DNA from 4 places in the Mesorhizobium calcicola genome. Region 1 is predicted to be linked to each of the others. Evidence: riboswitches for the same ligand, from Rfam matches in the RefSeq annotation. Region 1 holds a riboswitch; each other region holds the start of a gene.
The links. Region 1 has a riboswitch for cobalamin ahead of bluB (5,6-dimethylbenzimidazole synthase). Riboswitches for the same ligand answer to the same signal wherever they lie in the genome.
Positions count from the first base shown of each region.

Region 2: it holds a riboswitch for cobalamin, as region 1 does, so the genes downstream of both, ACFSQT_RS30850 (DUF1636 family protein) here and bluB (5,6-dimethylbenzimidazole synthase) in region 1, are expected to answer to the same signal.
Region 3: it holds a riboswitch for cobalamin, as region 1 does, so the genes downstream of both, ACFSQT_RS31060 (CbtB domain-containing protein) here and bluB (5,6-dimethylbenzimidazole synthase) in region 1, are expected to answer to the same signal.
Region 4: it holds a riboswitch for cobalamin, as region 1 does, so the genes downstream of both, ACFSQT_RS00370 (DUF1636 family protein) here and bluB (5,6-dimethylbenzimidazole synthase) in region 1, are expected to answer to the same signal.

Region 1 is NZ_JBHUGY010000079.1:7,769-12,944, reverse strand. Features, by position in the region: partial or broken gene ACFSQT_RS38310 (hypothetical protein) at 1-655, shown strand, start outside; partial or broken gene bluB (5,6-dimethylbenzimidazole synthase) at 742-1,427, opposite strand; cobalamin riboswitch at 1,448-1,626, opposite strand; partial or broken gene ACFSQT_RS38300 (histone deacetylase family protein) at 1,748-2,675, shown strand; gene ACFSQT_RS38295 (exodeoxyribonuclease VII small subunit) at 2,679-2,930, shown strand; gene ACFSQT_RS38290 (DUF2277 domain-containing protein) at 3,042-3,308, shown strand; gene ACFSQT_RS38285 (pirin family protein) at 3,349-4,269, shown strand; gene dxs (1-deoxy-D-xylulose-5-phosphate synthase) at 4,396-5,176, shown strand, end outside.
Region 2 is NZ_JBHUGY010000055.1:35,290-40,465, forward strand. Features, by position in the region: gene cobN (cobaltochelatase subunit CobN) at 1-690, opposite strand, end outside; gene cobW (cobalamin biosynthesis protein CobW) at 709-1,746, opposite strand; gene ACFSQT_RS30850 (DUF1636 family protein) at 1,749-2,177, opposite strand; cobalamin riboswitch at 2,217-2,422, opposite strand; gene ACFSQT_RS30855 (DUF6348 family protein) at 2,482-3,153, opposite strand; gene ACFSQT_RS30860 (winged helix-turn-helix domain-containing protein) at 3,238-4,428, opposite strand; gene ACFSQT_RS30865 (NADH-quinone oxidoreductase subunit A) at 4,761-5,126, shown strand; gene ACFSQT_RS30870 (NuoB/complex I 20 kDa subunit family protein) at 5,117-5,176, shown strand, end outside.
Region 3 is NZ_JBHUGY010000055.1:80,913-86,088, reverse strand. Features, by position in the region: gene cbiB (adenosylcobinamide-phosphate synthase CbiB) at 1-883, shown strand, start outside; gene cobO (cob(I)yrinic acid a,c-diamide adenosyltransferase) at 919-1,548, opposite strand; gene cobU (bifunctional adenosylcobinamide kinase/adenosylcobinamide-phosphate guanylyltransferase) at 1,550-2,065, opposite strand; gene ACFSQT_RS31065 (CbtA family protein) at 2,058-2,861, opposite strand; gene ACFSQT_RS31060 (CbtB domain-containing protein) at 2,877-3,056, opposite strand; cobalamin riboswitch at 3,093-3,291, opposite strand; gene ACFSQT_RS31055 (aromatic ring-hydroxylating oxygenase subunit alpha) at 3,432-4,610, shown strand; gene ACFSQT_RS31050 (MFS transporter) at 4,614-5,176, opposite strand, start outside.
Region 4 is NZ_JBHUGY010000001.1:60,515-65,690, reverse strand. Features, by position in the region: gene ACFSQT_RS00385 (phosphatidate cytidylyltransferase) at 1-415, shown strand, start outside; gene ACFSQT_RS00380 (FecCD family ABC transporter permease) at 602-1,648, opposite strand; gene ACFSQT_RS00375 (ATP-binding cassette domain-containing protein) at 1,720-2,889, opposite strand; gene ACFSQT_RS00370 (DUF1636 family protein) at 2,925-3,398, opposite strand; cobalamin riboswitch at 3,423-3,629, opposite strand; gene ACFSQT_RS00365 (substrate-binding domain-containing protein) at 3,868-4,851, opposite strand; gene ACFSQT_RS00360 (ABC transporter permease) at 4,917-5,176, opposite strand, start outside.

The sequences.
Region 1 (5,176 bases):
GATGCCTACGCCAGGGACATCGTGGACCCAGCGTTTGCCGAGGCCAACATCCTTTTCGTTTCGTCGACCAACTGGTCAAGGGCGCCATCCGCGCCATTACCGGCCTGATCGGCGGCATCGCCGCCTTCCTGCCGATACCGGGCCTGAGCGGCCTGGTTCAGCTCATCAACACGGTGATCCGCCTGTCGCTGACCTATGTCGACGAGATCATCCTCGGCTACAACATCCGCATCAATTCAGCCTCGCCGTTCGCAGACGGCCCGGCAAGGCGTCGTGCTCTATGCCCAGAACGGCAAGACCATGGTCAAGAATGCCGTCTGGCTGGCGGGTCATCATGTGGGGCGTGTCCTTCGTCATCTTCCTGTTGATGCTGGCTCCGGCCGGCGCCATTCTTTTCCTCATGCCCGGCCAGCTCGCCGGCTGGGCCTTCGTGCTCGCCATCGTCTTCGCCTGGGCCTTCAAGGCAGCCTTCATCGAACCCTTCGCCATCGCCTGCCTGATGCAGGTCTATTTCGGGACCATCGAGGGCCAGGTGCCCGATCCCGCCTGGGACGCCCGGCTGGCCGAGGCGTCGTCGAAGTTCAGGGAACTCAAGGACAAGGCGCTGGCCTCCTTCGGCGGCTCGCGCTGGGGCACGGCCGGCGCGACAGGCTGACCAGCCGCGGTCGCCGGTGCGGCATCGGCGCCGTTGAGGCGCGCCACGGTCGATTTGAGCGGCGCTTCGCCTTGCCCGGAAAAGGTCTCGCTCATGATCAGCTCCGGCAGCGGCAAGCGGCGTCCCCAGCCGTGTGCTTCGAGATCCGGTTTCGGCGCGAACTCTGAGACGCGGCCGACGCAGAGATAGGCGACCGGCGTCACATGCTCGGGAATTGACAGCAGGCTTTTCAACGCCTGCGCCTCGATGATGCTGACCCAGCCGACACCGACGCCTTCGGCGCGCGCCGCCAGCCAGAAATTCTGCACCGCGCAGACCGTGCTGTAGAGGTCCATCTCCGGATTGTGCCAACGTCCCAGCGGCGAACCCTTCGAGCGCTGGCGGTCGCAAGTGATGCAGATGTTGAGCGCGCTTTCGCAGATGCCTTCAAGCTTGAGTTTGCGGTAGAGCGCCTGCCGCTCCTCTCCGATGGCCGGCAATTCCTGCTCGCGCGCCGCCAGGAACAGGTCGCGCACTTTTTCCCGTCGTCGGCGTCGCGAATGACAATGAAGTTCCATGGCTGCATGAAGCCGACCGATGGTGCGTGATGAGCCGCAAGCAGCAGCCGCGCCAGCACGTCGTCGTCAAGCGCGGTGGGCAGGAAATGGCTGCGGACATCGCGGCGCGTGAACACGGCGCGATAGACCGCATCGCGCGCACTCTGGTCAAACCGTCGCCAATAGAGGCGGTCATGTGTTCGGGCATCGCGTGTCCCCTTGCGATTGCAATCCATTTCATCCGCCTGACCATGCGGATGACGATGCCTGCCAGGCCGGTCTTCTGGCTCGGGATCAACCCGCGTCCGGTGCCTTCCCGTCATCGACAGTGGCATTTACCGGCGCGGTCCCCCTCACAGCGTTGGGCACGCCACGGAATTCAACCGTGTTCCCGATTCTCCCGCTTGCGCGGGCACCAGGCAGTGGCGGCGACCTTACGCCGAAGTGCTGAGGACGCCAATGCCCGCAGCGACACCAAAGGACGCAGGCGTGATTTTCCCCAGTCATTGCGTCGGCGCGCATGGCCATTGCGCCCATAGATGCCTAGATTAGGACAATGGTCACTCGTCTCTACACCCATCCGATCTTCCTCGAACACATCACGCCGCCCGGCCATCCCGAGCGGCCCGACCGCTTGCGCGCCATTGAACGCGTGCTTGACGACGAGGCTTTTGCCGCGCTCGATCGGGTCGAGGCGCCGGAGGGCGACGACGCCACCATCCTCTACGCGCATCCCGCCGATTTCGTCGCCCGCGTGCCGCGCCGCCATTCCCGACACCGGTATCGCCCGCATCGACGCCGACACCACCGCCAGCCCGAAGAGCTGGCAGGCGGCGATAACCGCGATCGGCGCCGCCAACGCCGCCGTGGATGACGTTTTCACAGGCCGCGCCGACAATGTCTTCGTCGCCGCGCGGCCGCCCGGCCATCATGCCGAAAAGACCACGGCGATGGGCTTCTGCCTCTTCAACACGGCGGCGATCGCGGCGCGCTATGCGCAGAACAAACATGGCGTCGAGCGCGTTGCCGTCGTCGACTGGGACGTGCATCACGGCAACGGCACGCAAGATATTTTCTGGGACGATCCGTCGGTGCTCTATTGCTCGACGCACCAGATGCCGCTCTACCCCGGCACCGGGGCAAAGAACGAGACCGGTGCCGGCAACATCGTCAACGCACCTTTGGCGCCACAGACCGGCAGCGAGGTTTTTCGCGATGCTTTCCTGTCGCGTGTGCTGCCGGCGCTCGACAATTTCGCCCCCGACCTGATCATCATTTCGGCCGGTTTCGATGCGCATCACCGCGATCCGCTGGCCGAGATCAACCTGACCGAGGATGATTTCGACTGGGCGACCGGCCAGCTGATGCAGCGCGCCACGCGCCACAGCGGCAACCGGCTCGTCAGCCTGCTCGAGGGTGGCTACGATCTGCAGGGACTGGCATTTTCGGTCGCCGCCCATGTCGGGCGACTGATGAAAGGATGAATGATGGCTGGTGAGACCAACGAAGACGTCAAGGCGATGAGCTTCGAACAGGCACTCGACGCGCTGGAGAAGATCGTCGATGATCTGGAGCGCGGTGACGTGCCGCTCGACCAGTCGATCAGGATCTATGAGCGCGGCGAGGCGCTGAAAGCACACTGCGACCGGCTGCTGAAGGCCGCCGAGGACAAGGTCGAGAAGATCAGGCTGTCGCGCGATGGCAAGCCGGTTGGAACAGAGCCGCTCGACGCGGACTGAGGCGCGATCCGCACGATGGTCTCGACTCACCGGCTTTTGGACATGATCATGGTCGAGGATAGCAGCCGTCCCGATTGAAACGGCTTCAGGACAAGAGAAGGTTCGGAAACGATGTGCAGAAACATCAAGACCCTGTTCAATTTTGATCCGCCGGCAACCAATGACGAGGTGCGCGACGCCGCACTTCAGTTTGTCCGCAAATTGAGCGGAACGACGCGGCCTTCAAGGCAGAACCAGCACGCCTTCGATCATGCGGTCGAAGCCATCGCGGCATCGGCGCGTGAGCTTCTCGATTCCCTCGAAACCCATCAGCATCCTCGCAATCGCGAAGAGGTGGCGGCCAAACTGCGGGCGAAGGCGGCGATCCGCTTTGCCTGATGCGGCCGAAGCGGTCCTCGACCGCTGACAAGGAGAGTCCATGAGCTTCTTTCCCGGGAAAGACCCTGAAGTCGGCGACGCCTTTGCCAGCGACCAGATCGAGCTGATGGTCATCCCGAACGCCAAGGACATTGGCGGTTTCCAGGTGCGCCGCGCTCTGCCGACCGCCAAAAGGCGGCTGGTCGGGCCTTTCATCTTCTTCGACCGCATGGGCCCGGCGATCCTGCGCGCGGGCCAGGCGCTCGATGTGCGTCCGCATCCGCATATCGGTCTGTCGACGGTCACCTATCTGTTCGACGGCAAGATCCGGCATCGCGATTCGCTCGGCACCGAAATGGTCATCCAGCCCGGTGACGTGAACCTGATGACCGCCGGTCGCGGCATCGTCCACTCCGAGCGCACGCCGGAGGAACTGCGCGGCGCGCCGATGTCGGTCTCCGGCCTGCAGACATGGCTGGCATTGCCGGACGGCAAGGAAGAAGTGGCTCCGGTGTTCGAGAACACGGCTGCTCTGCGGCTCCCCGAGATCGACGCCGAAGGCGTCAGCGGCCGCGTCGTCATCGGTGATTTCCAGGGACTGCGGTCGCCGGTGAGGGCCGACTCCGAGACGCTGTATGCCGATATGCGTCTGGCACCCGGTGCAAGTGTGAAAATCCCGGCCGATGCGGAAGAGCGCGCCATCTACACGCTCGAAGGCGAGGTCTCGATTTCAGGCGACGTTTTCCCTGCTGAACGCTTGTTGGTGTTCCGGCCCGGTGACGAGATCGTCGTATCGTCGGAAACCGGCGCGCATTTCATGCTGTTCGGCGGTGCCTCGCTCGGCTCCAAGCGCTACATCTGGTGGAATTTCGTCTCGTCCTCCAAGGAGCGCATCGAACAGGCCAAGGAAGAATGGAAGACGGGCCGCTTCGATATCGTTCCTGGCGATGAGGAAGAATTCATCCCGCTGCCGGAAAGCTGATGCAAGTCGCCCAAAAGTGGCCCGGTTTTGGGGCCTAAAGCCTGATCCGCGTCACTGACACGCATTTACTTTCGCCGGCCGCCGGCCTATCCCGCCCATGAACAGAAAGCCTGAGCAGGCCTACCCGTGAATTCAACGCCGCATACGCCGCTTCTCGACAAGGTCCGCATCCCGGCCGACCTGCGCACGCTTGCCGAGAGCGAATTGCCGCAACTGGCATCCGAGCTTCGTGCCGAGCTGATCGACGCCGTGTCACACACCGGCGGCCATCTTGGCGCCGGCCTTGGCGTGGTCGAGCTGACGGTGGCGCTGCACTATGTCTTCAACACCCCGGATGACCGGCTGATCTGGGATGTCGGCCACCAGGCCTATCCGCACAAGATCCTGACCGGCCGCCGCGACCGCATCCGCACATTGCGCCAGGAGGGCGGCCTGTCCGGCTTCACCCGTCGCGCCGAGAGCGAGTACGATCCCTTCGGCGCCGCCCACTCCTCGACATCGATATCGGCGGGCCTCGGTATGGCCGCTGCTCGCGACCTCTCCGGCGGCCGCAACAATGTCATCGCCGTGATCGGCGACGGCGCCATGTCGGCCGGCATGGCCTACGAGGCGATGAACAATGCCGGCGCGCTCGATGCCCGGCTGATCGTCATCCTCAACGACAACGACATGTCGATCGCGCCGCCGACCGGTGCGATGAGCGCCTATCTGGCGCGACTGGCCTCGGGCAAGACCTATGTCGGCCTGCGCGACTTCGGCAAGAAACTGACCTCCTATCTCGGCAAGCGCGCCGACCGTGCGATCACCCGGGCGGTCGAGCATGCGCGCGGCTACGTCACCGGCGGCACGCTGTTCGAGGAGCTCGGCTTCTATCATATCGGCCCGATCGACGGTCACAATCTGGAGC
Region 2 (5,176 bases), on a different contig from region 1:
GTCGATCGGTGCGACATCGGCGGCCAGCAGCATCGAACGGTAGAACAGGATGGGGATGGTGCGGGCGGCAACACGGAAATTGTCGGCGTCGCTACCGCTCTTCGATATCCGGAAAGCACTCGGATCATCAACGACGCCAAGTCCCGGCTCATAAAATCCCGCCTTCGGTACCGCGACCGGCGCTGAAATTGCTGCTTCAGACCCCGCCAGCCGCGCCAGTTTCTGCACCAGCGCGCTCATATTCGCAGGACCGCCCTCGCGGAAATAGTCGAGCAGGCCGTCCAATTCCTCGCGCGGCAGCGTCGAGGCTTCGATCAGGCGCAAATCCTCGTCGCGGCATTCGCCGGGCAGCAGCGCCAGCTTGATGCCGTGCGCGCGGGCGATCGAGGCAAGCTGGTCGCAGCCGTAGCGCCACCAGTCGTAGCCGCCGAGGATGCGCACGAGGATGACCTTGGCGTGTCGGGCGACGCTGTCGACCCAGAGGTCGACGGACATCGGATGGCGCAGGTCACGCAGGGCCGCCAGCCGCATCGAGGGCAGGCGGCCGGCATTGGCCTTCCAGGCTGCGGCCAGTCCGGCGAGATCACTGTCGGTGAAGGACAGGGCCACCACATCCGCCGGCGTCTGCCGCAGATCGACCGGCTCGGCGAGGTCGTCGAGTGAGGCGGAGGTCGTGGTGAGGATGTGCATCGCGATCCGTGGTTTGCGTCAGCCGGCGAGTATACGCTCGATGGCCGGGCGGTTCAGCCCCTTCAGTCCGATGACGACCAGGCGCGAGCGGCGGTCGTCCTGCGCCGTCCAGGCGCGGTCGTAATAGTGATTGACACGCGGTCCGACGGCCTGCAGCAGGAGCCGCATCGGCTTGCCGCCGACCTCGACAAAGCCCTTCACGCGCAGCACATTTTCTTCCTCGGCGGCGGTGGCGACGCGTTTTGCCAGCTCATCAGGGTTGGCGATCGATGGGATGTCGATGACGAAGGAGTCAAAGTCATCATGCTCGTGGTCGAGCTCGTCGTCATGGTGGGTTTTGCGGTTTTCGATGTCGTCTTCCACGGCGAGGCCGAGGCCGAGCAGCACCGATGGGTCGACCTTGCCTTGCGAGGTCGGCACGATCTTTACCGCGCGGGAGATGTGCTCGTTGATGATGGCGTTGGCGCGGATCGAGCCGGCGGCGTCCATCAGGTCGCTCTTCGACAGGATGATCAGGTCGGCGCAGGCGATCTGATCCTCGAAGACTTCCTCGACCGGATCGTCGTGATCGAGCGTCTCGTCCTGCGCGCGCTGTGCCTGGAGTGCGTCCATGTCGTTGGCGACACGGCCTTCGGCCAGCGCCGGTCCATCGACCACGGCGATGACGCCATCGACCGTCACGCGGCTTTTCACCGTCGGCCACTGGAAAGCCTGGACCAGCGGCTTGGGCAGCGCCAGGCCCGAAGTCTCGATCAGGATATGGTCGACTTTCGGCACCAGCGACAGGATCTGGTCGAGCGCCGGCACGAAATCGTCGGCAACGGTGCAGCAGATGCAGCCATTGGCCAGTTCGACGATGTTTTCCTCCGGGCAGGTGTCGATGCCGCAGCTCTTCAGGATTTCGCCGTCGATGCCGATGTCGCCGAATTCATTGACGATGATCGCGATGCGCTTGCCGCCGGCGTTTTCCAGGAGATGGCGGACCAGCGTCGTCTTGCCTGCGCCGAGGAAGCCGGTGACGACGGTGCAAGGGACGCGGGAGACGGAGGCAGTCATGATCAGTCCTTCAACAGGTCGAGGGGAGGGATGCGGGCAACGAGGCCGCGCTTGAGGCTATCGGGACGACCGCGCCATGGGATCAGTCCGTCGGTGGAGGTGGCGAAGAGTTTGGCGCCGGTGACGAGGTCGGCGCCGCTGGTCGCGGTCAGATCGCCGAAGACATAGCTCCAGCAGCCGTCGCGCAGGATCGCTGCGCTGAGGCGGCGCTTGCAGTTGCCGAGGCATTCGACAGTGCGGACCCGGATCGCTTCCTCCGCCGCGGCGCGGCGCGTGTCGTCGGCGAGCAGTTCCCCGGCACGCGGGTGGCCGTCGGAGCCGGTCTCGTCGCGGCAGGAGGCGCAGACGATGACGGTGACGCCGGACAACGCATCGCCATCGGCGGACGAAACATCCGCTGCACCAGCCGAAATACTGCCGTTATGATCCAAAAATCGGGCTCCTTGCCCGGAAACCCGCCGGGCGATCGGATTCTAATGTCGCAGACGGCAGGTCTCCTGGCTCGCGAGTCATCGCCTTGGGTAGCCGCCTTCCCGGGAACGCCCCAGTGGCTTTCGGCCTTGGCTCTTCGCTTACAGTTGCGGGGACAGCCGCGGATTTGGGATTTTTGTCCCGCACCGCATTCCCTCTTAGCCCCTGCCGTTGCTGGCAGAGGACCATCTGTACCGGATTTAGGCTTTTGCGGGGAGTTGTGTCAACGCACGGCTACGACATGGCGATGTCGGCCCAAGGCTCTCACGAGCCGCCAACCGGCAGAGCCAGGATAACTTGACGGATTGCTTGATAGCCATCGCCATAATCCCAGTCATGGTTGCGGGCCAGATCCTGTCCTTCTTGCCAAACCGCGTTGTCGAGAAGGACCTCGACACTAATTGGCTCGCCTTTCAAGCCTGCCACAAAGGTACGTACAAAATGACTGCCAGGGGACGCGGAAGCCGTGAACAGCTTTTCCAGCTTGGCATAGAATGCTGGATAACCCCGGTTCAGCGAGCAAAGCTCGGTTGTGGCCTGGGAGATGACCGGTCCGCCATAGATCTTCCAGGGGGCATTTTTTCGCCAGATCTTCCAGCTGGGAATAGTCTGCTGCCAAATTTCTACCTCGGCCTGCATGTTGTCGCAGACATGATCAGCCAGTCCCTCAATGGCTACATGGAAAACCCCTCGGAGAAATTTTTCAAACGCCTGATTCAATTCTTCTTCGCGTGTGTCACCGAAGCCAGCGAAGGATTCAATGACCGGCTGAACGTCAAGCAGCGGAGAGAAGATGTAGATTTCGAGAACCAGCCTACCGCTAGTGCCCGTCTCGAAAATCTCAGCCTCAAAACGAAGTTGCCTCGACTGGAGCGTAACGTCTTGTTCTCTACGTATTGCATCCATTCCATGTGCAATCAGCGCACCATGGATCATGTCCAGCACTTTGTGCGAACGCCATTGCAAAACCTATCAAGCTTGTTGAAGCGTCTATGGCAGAAGTTACTGCGGTTGGCCATGTTACCGAATTGCTAGCGCTGGCCCCAAATCCCCAGCCGGCGTCACTTCCATTCGCTCAAGGCCAAGCCAGCCCTGCATCTGCTTCAGTTCCTCGAGGAGTTCTGCGGCGGTCTCAGGCGGCGCGCCGGGTTCGGCGTAGGCGGCGTGGACGCGTAACACTCCAGCGGGCCGGTCGGCCTTGAGGTCGACGCGTGCCACGATCCTGTCGCCGAGCAGGAACGGCAGGACGTAGTAGCCGTATTGGCGCTTTTCGGCAGGGGTGTAGATCTCGATGCGGTAGTGGAAATCGAACAGCCGCTCGGTGCGTGACCGCTCGAAGACGACGGGATCGAACGGCGCCAGCAGGGCACGGGCCTCGATCTTTCGTGGCAGGCGCGCGTCTTTGTGAAGATAAGCCCGCTTGTCCCAGCCTTCGACGCGCACCGGCAACAACTCGCCTGTTTCAACCAGTTCCTCCAGCCGGCCCTTCATGTCGGCGGGCGACAGGCGGAAATAGTCGCGCAGATCTCCTGACGTCGCCACGCCGTGGGCGCGGGCCGAGATGCGCAGCAATTCGCGGTGCGCGTCCTCGGCGGCGGGCATCGGCAGATCGAGGATCGCCTGCGGCAGCACGCGCTCCGGCAAATCATAGAACCGCTCGAAACCGCGACGGTGCGCCGTGGTGATGCGCCCGGCCCAGAACAGCCATTCGAAGGCGTGCTTGGCATGGCTCCAGCCCCACCAGCCGCCGGAGCCTTTCTGGCCTTCGAGCGCGGAAGCGGCGATCGGACCGCGCTCGGCGACTTCCCTATAGATTTCCTCGATATAGGCGGCGTGCTCGCGGCCCCATTTGGCGAGGCCGAGATACATTTCGTCGCCGTTTTCGGCCCGTTGCATACGCCAGCGCATGAGCGGGTATGTCTCGACCGGCAGGAAGGAGGCTTCGTGCGCCCAGTATTCGAACACCGTGCGCTTGCGCGTCACGGCCGCGTTGTCGAGCAAGGCGAGCGGGTAGGGGCCAAGGCGGGAATAGAGCGGCATATAATGAGCACGCACCACCGCGCTGACGGAATCGATCTGCAGCAGGCCGGTGCGGGAGAGCACACGGGCGAAATGGCGGCGGTCGGGCGTGCCGGCGGGGTGGGGATCGAGGAACCCCTGGGCGGCGAGCGCGATGCGCCGGGCCGTGGCAAGCGAGATCTTTTCCTTCATGCTGATGTCACTCTGAGGGTGATTTGACCGAGGGGCTGATGGGTGATTCCGGCCCATGCTAGCAGGGTTCTGGCGGCAACCATGTCAGGAGACAAAAGTGGAGTAAAATGTGAAGGAAATCAACCAGGAGCGGATCGGACCAGTTTCCCAGGATATGCCGTCCAGGTCAGCGTTTTGAACAAGGTTTGACTTGCTTCGCTGGAAGTGCTGCGCTAACCCTCGCCGCGTTGCAGCATAGGCCCTTAAAACGGTTCAGCGGTTAAACTGTCACGCTTCCGCATTAGGGTCCGGTGCTGTAATCAAAGTGGATTGGCGCCAACGGAAAGCCGAGCATGAACGCACTTCTAAGCTCATACCTGCCCATCGTCCTGTTCATCGGCGTGGCGCTGGTCGTCGGCCTGGCGCTGCTGGCCGCCCCCTTCCTGGTGGCCTACCGCAATCCCGATCCCGAAAAGCTTTCCGCCTACGAGTGCGGGTTCAACTCGTTCGACGACGCCCGCATGAAGTTCGACATCCGTTTCTACCTGGTGTCGATCCTGTTCATCATCTTCGACCTGGAAGTGGCCTTCCTGTTTCCGTGGGCGGTGTCGTTCTCGAAGATCGGCATGCTCGGCTTCTGGTCGATGATGGTCTTTCTGGCGGTGCTGACCATCGGCTTTGCCTATGAATGGAAAAAAGGAGCGCTGGAATGGGATTGAACGACAGTTCCGGCACGCTCGTCGCGCCGAAGCCGAAGGGCCTGATCGAT
Region 3 (5,176 bases), on a different contig from region 1:
GGTGACGTGGTTCGGCAGGCTGATATCCTTTCTCGACCGCCGACTCAACCGCGCCACTGATCCCGACGCGCTGCGTCGCAAGCGTGGCGTCCAGGCGCTGCTGGTCATCGTGCTGGTGCCTGCGGCGATCGGGCTCGGCGTGCAGGTCCTGCTCTGGTTCGTGCCCCTGGGGCTGATCATTACCGTCCTTCTGGCGACATCGCTTCTGTCGCAGAAGAGCCTCTACGAGCATGTCGAGGCCGTGGCCGACGCCCTCGACACCGGAGGTCTCGCTCTTGGCCGTGTCGCCGTCTCGCGAATCGTCGGCCGCGATCCCGAAACGCTGGACAGGGCCGGTGTCTGCCGCGCGGCGATTGAGAGCCTGGCCGAGAATTTTTCCGACGGCATTGTCGCCCCCGCCTTCTGGACCGGCGTCGGCGGATTGGCCGGCGGCGCCGCCTACAAGGCCGCCAACACCGCCGATTCGATGATCGGCCACCGCACCCCGCGCCACGAAGCCTTCGGCTGGGCAGCGGCGCGCTTCGACGATTGGATCAACCTGCCCGCATCGCGGCTGACGGCACTGCTGATCGTGTCGGCTGCATTCCTCGTCAAAGGCGTGGATGCGAAAAATGCCTGGCACGCGGTGTGGCGCGACGCGAAAAAGCATCGCTCGCCCAATGCTGGCTGGCCGGAAGCGGCGATGGCCGGCGCGCTCGGCCTGGCGCTCGCCGGCCCGCGCAGCTATGGCGGCGTACTGATCGACGATGTCTTCATGGGCGAAGGAGGCCGCCGCGAAGCCGACAGCGTCGATATCAGGCAGGCGTTGAAACTCTATCGTGTCGCCGACTATCTGCTGATCGCGCTGTTCGGAGTGATCTCGGTGATCGTCATTGTGGCGTGATCTCACCCTCCCCCATGTGGGGAGGGTAAGAACGTTCAGAATTCTATGCCTTGCTGTGCCTTCACGCCCGCCGAGAAATGGTGCTTGGTCACGCCCATCTCTGTGACGAGGTCGGCCGCCTCGACCAGCGCCGGCTTGGCGTTGCGGCCGGTGACGACGACATGCAGGCCCTCGCGCCGCGCCTTCAGCGCCGCAACCACCTTGTCGAGATCGAGATAGTCGTAGCGCAGCGCGATGTTCAGTTCGTCCAGCACCAGCAGGCTGATCGACGGATCGGCCATCAGCTCGAGCACCTTGGTCCATGCGGCTTCGGCGGCGGCGATGTCGCGCTTCAGATCCTGGGTCTCCCAGGTGAACCCCTCGCCCATCGCGTGCCAGACGACGCGGTCGCCAAAGGCAGCGAACGCATCCTTCTCGCCGGTATGCCATTTGCCCTTGATGAACTGGACGACGCCGACACGTTTGTCGTAGCCGAGCATTCTGAGCGCCAGACCAAAGGCGGCGGTGGTCTTGCCCTTGCCCGGGCCGGTGTTGACGATGAGCAGCCCCTTCTCGACTGTCTTGCTCGCCACCTCGGCATCCTGCACCGCCTTGCGCTTGGCCATCTTGGCACGGTGGCGTTCTTCATCCCGGTCGTCGATGGTGTTGTCGTCGATCCCAGTCATCTCATTTCACCTTGAGCGGCAGCCCCGCCACCATCAGCAACACCGTATCGGCGACGGCGGCGACCTGCTGGTTGAGCCGGCCGGCGGCATCGCGAAAGCGGCGCGCCAATGCGTTGTCCGGCACGATGCCCTGGCCGACTTCATTGGACACGACGAACCAGGGCCCGCGCGGCCGTGATAGCACGCCCGCCAGCCGGCGGCATTCAAGCTCGAGCTCGTGTTCGGCCAGCATATGATTGGTCAGCCACAGTGTCAGGCAGTCGACGAGCACCGGCTGGTTGTCGGGCAAGGCCTCAAGCGCGCCGGCGAGATCAAGCGGTGCGTCGATGGTCGCCCAGCCTTCACCGCGCCGCGAGCGGTGCAACGCGATGCGCTCACGCATCTCGTCATCATAGGCTTGCGCCGTGGCGAAATAGGTCCATGGCGGCGGCAAGGCCGTCGCCAGGGCTTCGGCATGCGCGCTCTTGCCGGAGCGCGCACCGCCGATGATGAAGGTCAGCTTGCTTCGATCAGGCAAAGCTGTCGCGCAGGCTGGTCGCGGTGCCGGTGAAGCGGCCGCGCACCACGCCGACGACCGCTCCGAGCACCAGCCAGAACACCAGATTGGTCACCGTCACCGCCACCACGAACTGATGGTGCAGGCCTTCCGGGATCGGCGTCTCGAAACTGTCGGGCTGCGGTGCGCCGACGATATGCGGCGCCACGATCAGCAGGACCGCAAGGATCGCAAGCGGCAGCGACTTGCGGAACGCGATCAGGCCGAGACCCGCCGCGGTCGCCGCCACGGTTGCCCACCACCAGATCTGGCGCTGCGTGAGATCGGCCGCCGGCATGGCCGGCAATTCCGGTGGCAGGCCGAGGCCAGGCGCCAGCGTGAAGACGGCAAAGCCGGCCAGGCCCCAAAACACGCCCTGGCGCCAATTGCCGATGCCGCCGGCGAATTCCGAAACCGCGACCAGGACAAGCGCGAAACCGATGCCGGTGACGATGTTGGCAACCACGCTCAAGGCGAAACGCTCGAAACCGTCAGCCGGCGCCCAGCCTTCGTCTTCCGCTGCCGGAACGGCTGCTTGCGCCGGCGCCGGGGCGGCTGAGCTCATGACGTTCCCCGCCGGAGCGGCTGTGGTCATGGCATTGGTATCCGTTGCGGCCGGAGCGGCATGGTCATGGTGATGGCCGCCGCCGGCCTGTTCGTAGACTTCCGCCTTGAGGATCAAAGGCACGGTTGCAAAGGCCTGCATGCAGGCGAGAACGACGCCGGCCACGAGCCCTGCGATCGCCGCGATGAACACGACGTTGCGAAACAGGTTCATGATGTCAAATCCTCGTCAGTGGCAGGGAAATGCCATCGAATGGCGATAGTCGTGAGCCGCATTGTGGACCGCATCGATATGCGAGAAGCCGACAAAGCCGACGACGAAGATGCCGAGCAGCGCGACGAGTGCAAGCTGCATGAAGCGCGACTGCGAGGAGACGGAGGCGCCGAGGGAGACGGAAGCGGTAGTCATGTCTTGTCCTTTCGCCCTCCACCCGAGGGCATCGAAGTCAGTTTCCTGTCGCCGGCAGGTCTCCTGGCTCGCGGATCAGCGCCCTTCCCCACCTTCCCGAAGAAAAAACCTTCAGTGGCATATGGAGAGGACTACCGCACACAGTTGCGGGGGCAGCCACGGCATTGGGCAAGACGTTCGCCCGCACCGCATTCCCTCTTGGCTCCAAAACGGAACCGACGACAGCGCGACTATAAGGAAAATCGCCGTGCGCGGCAAACCAAATTCCGCCGACAACCAGCGCGATTGCGCCATGCGGATAAATCGGTTCTCCGGCACGACAATTGACAATTCCCGTGGTCGGGTGTCGGCTGGCGTCGTCACAGGAAGCCAGCCATGCAGCCCATCGCCGGCGAGCGCGATCGCTATAACGGCCTGACCCGGGCCGAATCGACGCTGCCGTCCTCCGCCTATTGGGACATCGAAACCTATCAGCGCGACCTCGACGCCATCTGGTACAGAAGCTGGCTGCTCGTCTGCCGCGAGGCCGATCTTGCGCAGCCGCTTTCTTTCCGCACCTTCCGCATCGGCACGCAGGAAATCGTCGTGCTGCGCGACGAGACCGGTGAACTGCGCGCCTTCCATAACACCTGCCGCCATCGCGGTTCGCAGCTTTGCCAGGAAAGTGAGGGCCGGCTGAAGGCACGGCTGATCACTTGCCCGTATCATGCCTGGTCCTACTCGCTGCGTGGCGAGCTTGTGCGCGTTCCGTCGAAAGCGCTGCCGGACGGCTTCGACAAGGCGGATCACCCGCTTTATCGCGTAGCGCTGTCGGTGTGGCGCGGCTTTGTCTTCGTCAATCTGCAAGAGGACGCCGCCGGCTCGGCGGAAACATCCTTCGATCCGGCGTCAGGTGGTCTCGCCAACTGGCCGCTGGAAACGCTGGTGACCGGCCACGTGCTGCGCAAGGTGATGAACTGCAACTGGAAGATCTTCTGGGAAAACTTCAACGAATGCCTGCATTGTCCGGGCGTCCACAAGGACCTGTCGCGGCTGGTGCCGATCTATGGCCGCGGCCTGATGGGTCGCCATGACGATCCGGAATGGTCCCGCCACGCCGACAATGACGCGCCGGAATTTTCCGGCGGCCTGCGCGCCGGCGCGCAGACATGGTCACGCGACGGCCAGGCGCACGGGGGGCCGGTCTTTGGCGGCCTGACACCTGCCGAGCGCGCCGCCGGCCAGACCTACGCCACCAACCTGCCCTCGATGTTCGTCGTCGGCCATGTCGACTATGTCAGAACCGTGCGGCTGGTGCCGCTCGGCCCCGAGCAGACCGAGCTTGTCGCCGAATGGTTGTTTGCCCCCGAGGCGCTCGATGCAACCGATATCGACAACATCGTCGCCTTCGGCAAACAGGTGCTGGAGGAGGATGCCGCAGTCTGCGAGGTCAACCAGAAAGGCCTGCGCTCGATGCGCCACGTGGCCGGTGTGCTGATGCCCGAGGAATACGACCTGTTCCGCTTCCACAACTGGGTCCGTGAACGGCACGCGGCAGTTTCGCCCAAGCCCTGAAGGTCACAGCGACTTCGGCAGATACCGCCAGGTCACGAAGCCGCAAACCGCCGCCAGCAGGCCGAGCGTGACGAACACCGACCCCAGCCCGAAAAACGCCAGCACCACCGAATAGACCAGCGGCGGCGTCAGCTCGGAAAAGTCGAGATAGGTGCGGTACACCGCCGCCATCTGCGACCTTTCATAGGAGCGCACCGAGCGCATGAAGGCGGTCGAGCCCAGGGCGTCCAGCGCAATGGTGAAGAAGGCGCCGCAGAGCAGCAAGCCACCGGTCAGCAGCGGCACGGTTTCGCCGACCGCACCCGCCGCCAAAAGCATGGCCGACATGGCGAAATAGGCAAATGTCATGGTTCGCCGGCCACCAAAGCGCTTGCCCGCCTTGCCCCAGAAGATGGCCATGAACAGCAGCGCGTTGCCGGCCGACACCAAAAGGCCGCCGGCCAGCTTGCCCTCGCCGGTGATCACCATGAACAGCGGCCCATAGACAAAGAATGTCGTCCAGAAACAGGAACGGCCGAAGGCGATCAGCCAGGCCAGCCGCAACCTGGGCTGGGCGATAAAGCGCC
Region 4 (5,176 bases), on a different contig from region 1:
CTTTGAAGGCCGCACCCTGTTGCTGATCGCCTTCCTGATCATCGTCGTGCAAGGCAGCGACGTGCTGCAGTACATCTTCGGCAAGCTGTTTGGAAAACACCGATTTTCGCCGAACGTCTCGCCATCGAAAACCTGGGAAGGCCTGATCGGCGGACTGGTGTCGGCGAGCCTGCTCGGTGCGCTGTTGTCGTTCGTGACGCCGTTCTCGCCGCTGCAGGCGGCGGCCGTGGCCTTTGTCGCCTGCTCAATGGGTTTTCTGGGCGGGCTGGTCGCCTCGGCCATCAAGCGCGACCAGGGCGTCAAGGATTGGGGCCATCTGATCGAAGGCCATGGCGGCATGATGGACCGCACCGACAGCCTGGTCTTCGCTGCCCCGGTCTTCTTTCACATTGTGCGCTATTTCTGGACGGTCTGAGAGCCTGTTTGGAAACTCTACTCCGGCGGCCATCTGATGGTGGTTTCTGCGCTTCCGGTGCTCACGGACCCAAATGTCCGCTCCGCTCCGGTTCTCGAAACCACCATCATATGGCTCGCCAGAGTGACTTTCGAAACAAGCTCCGAACCGGCGAACTCTTGCCCACTACGACTAGGCTGACCCCGATCAGAGCCGGTTGCGGACGAGCATGGTGACGACGAAGAACGCGCCGACCGAGCTGGTGATGATACCGATCGGCAATTCCTGCGGCGGCAGCAAGGTTCGCGCGAGAAGGTCGCTTGCCAATAACAGCACCGCGCCGAAGACAGCGCAGCTGGCAACCAGGCGCAGATGCAGCGGACCGGAGAGCGGCTGCGACAGATGCGGGATCATCAGCCCGACGAAGCCGATGACGCCGGCGACCGAGACCAGGACCGCCGTCGAGAACGCGGCGACGAGAAAGGTCATCGTGCGCATCCGCGCCACCGGCACGCCAAGGCTTTCGGCCGCATTTTCGCCGGCCAGGAAAGCATCGAGCCGGCGGTGGTTCCACAGCGCATAGGCCAGAATGGTTCCGGCACCCAGCGCGCCGAGCCAGACATTGTCCCAGCGCGCCAAGCCAAGACCGCCCATCGTCCAGAACAGCACCGAATGGGCAGCGCGCTGGTCGCCGGCAAAGACCAGATAGTTGGTCAAGGCGGTAAACATGAACGAGACGGCAAGGCCGGCGAGGATCAGCCGCTCCGGGCCTTGCCCCCTCACCCGCGCGACCAACAGCAGGACGACGCCCGCAGCCAGTATGCCGCCGGTGAAGGCCGCGACCGGCAGCGTCCAGATACCAAAACTGTCGCCGAAGACGGTGATGACGGACACCGCGCCGGCAGCGGCTCCCGACGACAGGCCGAACAGGAATGGATCGGCAAGGTCGTTGCGGGTTACCGTCTGCAGCAGCGCACCGACAATGCCCAGGCCGGCACCGACACAGATGGCCAGGATCGTGCGCGGCAGCCGCAGATCGACGACGATCTTGCCGACCGGCCCGGACACGTCGTGCCCGCCGAGCCCAATCGCATGGCCGAGCGCAGCAACGACGTCCGTCAACGGGATCAGCGTCGAGCCATAGGCGATCGACAGCAAGGCGAGAGCGGCGATCGCCGCCGCTCCCAGCATCATGGCCAGTGCGAATGTCTTATGTCGCAAGCCTGGAAGTGCGTCGCATTCATCTGGACTCATGCGACGCACTTCAGGACCTTTTCATGCAGGTCGTTGCCCCAAAACCGCTGCGCACTTTTGGGCGACATGCGTCAAAACGCTTCCGGATGCATCGCCTTGGCGATCTTGTCGATGGCTTCGATGTTGGCGGGTCCAGGCGTCAGCTCGGCATAGCGCAGGGCGACGAAACGCTCGTTCTTGACGGCGTCCGTTTCTTTCATGGCCGGATGCGCTATCAGGAAGTCGAGCAGTTTCTTGTAGCCGCCGCCGTCCTGGTAATCGAGCAGGATGAGGAATTGCGGATTGCGCGACGCCACGGTTTCCCAATCCGTATTGCCCCAGCTGGTGTCCATGTCGGCCATGATGTTGTCGCCGCCGGCGGCTGATATCATGGCGCTCGGAATGGCGAACCTGCCCGCGGTGAACGGCTTGTCCTCGCCGGAATCATAGAGGAACACCCGCGTGCCCTTGCGGTCGCCGACCTTGACGGTGATGTCTGCGAGCTCAGTCTTCCAGGATGGCGGCGCGGCGCGGTTCGGAACCTCGAACACCGTCAATTCGCGGTCTTCGGTCGGATGGCGCAAACGAAAGACGTCGACGCCGAAAATCTGGTGGATCAGCTGTTGGGTCAGCGCTTCGCGCGGCGCGGCGAACGCTTGCAGGCGGGCATTGTTCATCACCGCGACCCTGGTGGCGAAGGGTGCCACCAGGGCAAGATCGTGCAGCACCGCGATCACGGTCATGCCGAAGCCGGCCACGAGTTCGAGCAGTTCGCCGCGAGCGCGCGGGTCGAGATGATTGGTCGGCTCGTCGAGGAACAGGATCCTCGGCTCCTGCGCGATGGCGCGCGCCAGCTGGGCACGCTGGCGCTCACCTCCCGACAACGAACCGATGGTTCGCCCAAGCAGCGGCAGCAGACCGGTCCTGCGCAGTGCGTCGACGACAATATCGCGTTCGTCGCTCCTGCGCCTGCGGCCGGCGTGCGGAACCCGGCCAAGCTCGACATAGTCGATCACCGCCAGCCGCGGATCGGGCTGGTCGGTCTGACCGACCACGGCGATATGCAGCGCCCGCTCGGCGGCCGAAATCCTCTCCAGCCGGCGCCCGCCAAGCTTCACCTCCCCGGAACTTGGCCGCAGCATGCCCGACAGCATGCGCAGCAGCGTCGTCTTGCCGGCGCCGTTGGGACCGATGATGGCAAGGCGATCACCCACGGCCACCGAGAGGCTGACCTCATGGACCAGATCTCGGCCATTCGCCACGGCGCTCAGGTCACGCGCTTCGAGAACCGGCGCTGTTATCGGCAGTTGCCCGCCGGATCGCCCGGACCCGGGATGCGCGCCAGCGTCTTGCCGGCCAAGCCCGCCGGACGCTGTCCCGAATTGCACCAGCCATCGGCGAGCGAAGCATGGAGTCTGGCAAATCGCACGAGATCGCCGACATCGGCCTGCGCATCGATAGAGCCGAAGAGATAGGCGGCCTTGCCCGATGCCTGGAAGGCCACCGTCAAGGGCCGCGCGCAGCCGGCCATGCAAGCCACGCCCTCGACAGTGAAGCCATGCGCCGCCGCGGGTTCATGGTGGGCCGAGAGCCGGGAACGCAAATCGGCGCACAGGCTTTCACCCGACCTGATCCCTGTCGGAACGTCGCGGCAAAGCGTGCAGACAATGATGCGGTGAATACGATCGGTGTCGCCGTCCAACTTTCCGTCACTTTCCAAAACTGGCGACGGAAGGAAGCTGGCGAATCGGCCGACAAGACCGATGTCCATGTCTCCTCCCGGCACACCCCGTCCGGTTAACTCATGCTGATGGCAGGTCTCCTGGCTCGCGGGTCGTTGCGCCATCCTGCCTTCCCAGCCTTGCCGGCCAGTGGCATTTGTGGATTTTGCTCGCCGCTTACAGTTGCGGGGGCAGCCACGGCTTCGACCCGAACAGGCCTCACCGTGTTCCCTTTTCACCCCTTGCCTTTCAGCTTGGGGACCATCACCGGCCACCGTAGATTTCCGTCGATCGGGTCGCAACGATTCTTTTTCGACCAGACCTGCTACCGTCGAAGCAGGAGCCGGCGGCCTCGTCAGAAAACGCGCATATGCAACGCCCTCTTGTTATGTAATAACAGAACTCTTAGAGAGATACATCATGTCGCTGTCTGTCGTGATCATTTCGACTTGCCGGTGAGGGTTGCGAACGCGCGCAGGGCGGGGTCTGGAACCCCGCCCTGGATCGGACAATCTGAGCTTACTTGCCGGAGAGCTGTTTGGCGTTCTCGGGCGTGATCGCGGTGGTGTCGACTGTGACCGTCGAATCCACCGAGGTCGCACAATCGAGCAGAATCTTCTTCGACATCTCGATCGCTTCCTTGGCGCCAGTTGGATAGGTGAAGGTCGCCGCCCAGTCGCCTTTCGCCACCGCCTCGATGCCACCGGCCGGGCCTGGCAAGCCATCTGTGCCGATGATCTTGACGTCCTTGCCGGCGCCCTTGGCGGCTAGCAGCGCGCCGGCCGCCATCATGTCGTTCGAGGCATAAAGCACCTTGATGTCGGGGTGCGCCTGCAGCATAGCCGAAAAGGCGGTCTGGGCTTTGTCCGGCACCCAGTCGGCGGCCTGCTCGGCGACGACCTGGATCTTGGCATTCTCCTTGACGCCATCCTTGAAGCCGTTCAGCCGTTCGACTGCGGGCGTAGAGCTTGGCAGTCCTTCGAGTACGGCTGCTTCGCCACCATCGGGCAGCAGGGTCTTGGCAGTATATTTACCCGCCTCGAGCGCGATCTTGTAATTGTCGCCGCCGATGAAAGCGGTGTAGTCCTTGCCGGGATCGCCGACCGTCTTGCGATCGAGTTCGATGACCGGAATGCCGGCATCCATGGCGCGTTTGACCGCCGGCGTCAGCGGTGCCGCCTCGAAGGGCGAGATCAGCAGCAGATCGACCTTCTGGGTGATGAAATTGTCGACCTGCGAGGTCTGCGTGTTGACGTTGCCGGCGCCGTCGGCGATCTGCAGCGTGAAGCCCGGCACTTCCTTGGCCGCCGCGGTCAACTCGTCATTGACGTGCTGGCGATAGGGTTCGGCATTGTTGGCTTGCGAAAAGCCGATGATGAACTGGCCGTCCTTGGCGCAGGCCTTGACCATCGGGTCGGCAGCCTGGGCGGCTCCCGCGATGCACAGGCCAGCGCCTGCCAGAAGCGCGGCCCTGAGGGCACGCCTTTGTCTTGTGGTTTTCATACTCTCTCCTCCTCGTCGGGCCGGAGCCAGACCTTGGTTGACTTCCACTTGCTGCCGCCAACCTCCTAACGACCCAAACCCTCACGGCGGCGAACGAGGGATTGAAGCACTGCCGCCAGCACGATGATCGCGGCAGTCGCGAGCAGCTGCATGGCGGGGGTGATGTTGTTGAGCTGAAGGATGTTGGCGAGCGCGCCGAGCATAATGGTGCCGGCGACGGTGCCGACCATCGAGCCGGCGCCACCGAACAGGCTGGTGCCGCCGATGACCACGGCGGCAATCGCGGTAAGCTCGTAGCCCATGCCGTCATTGGCACTGCCAAAAT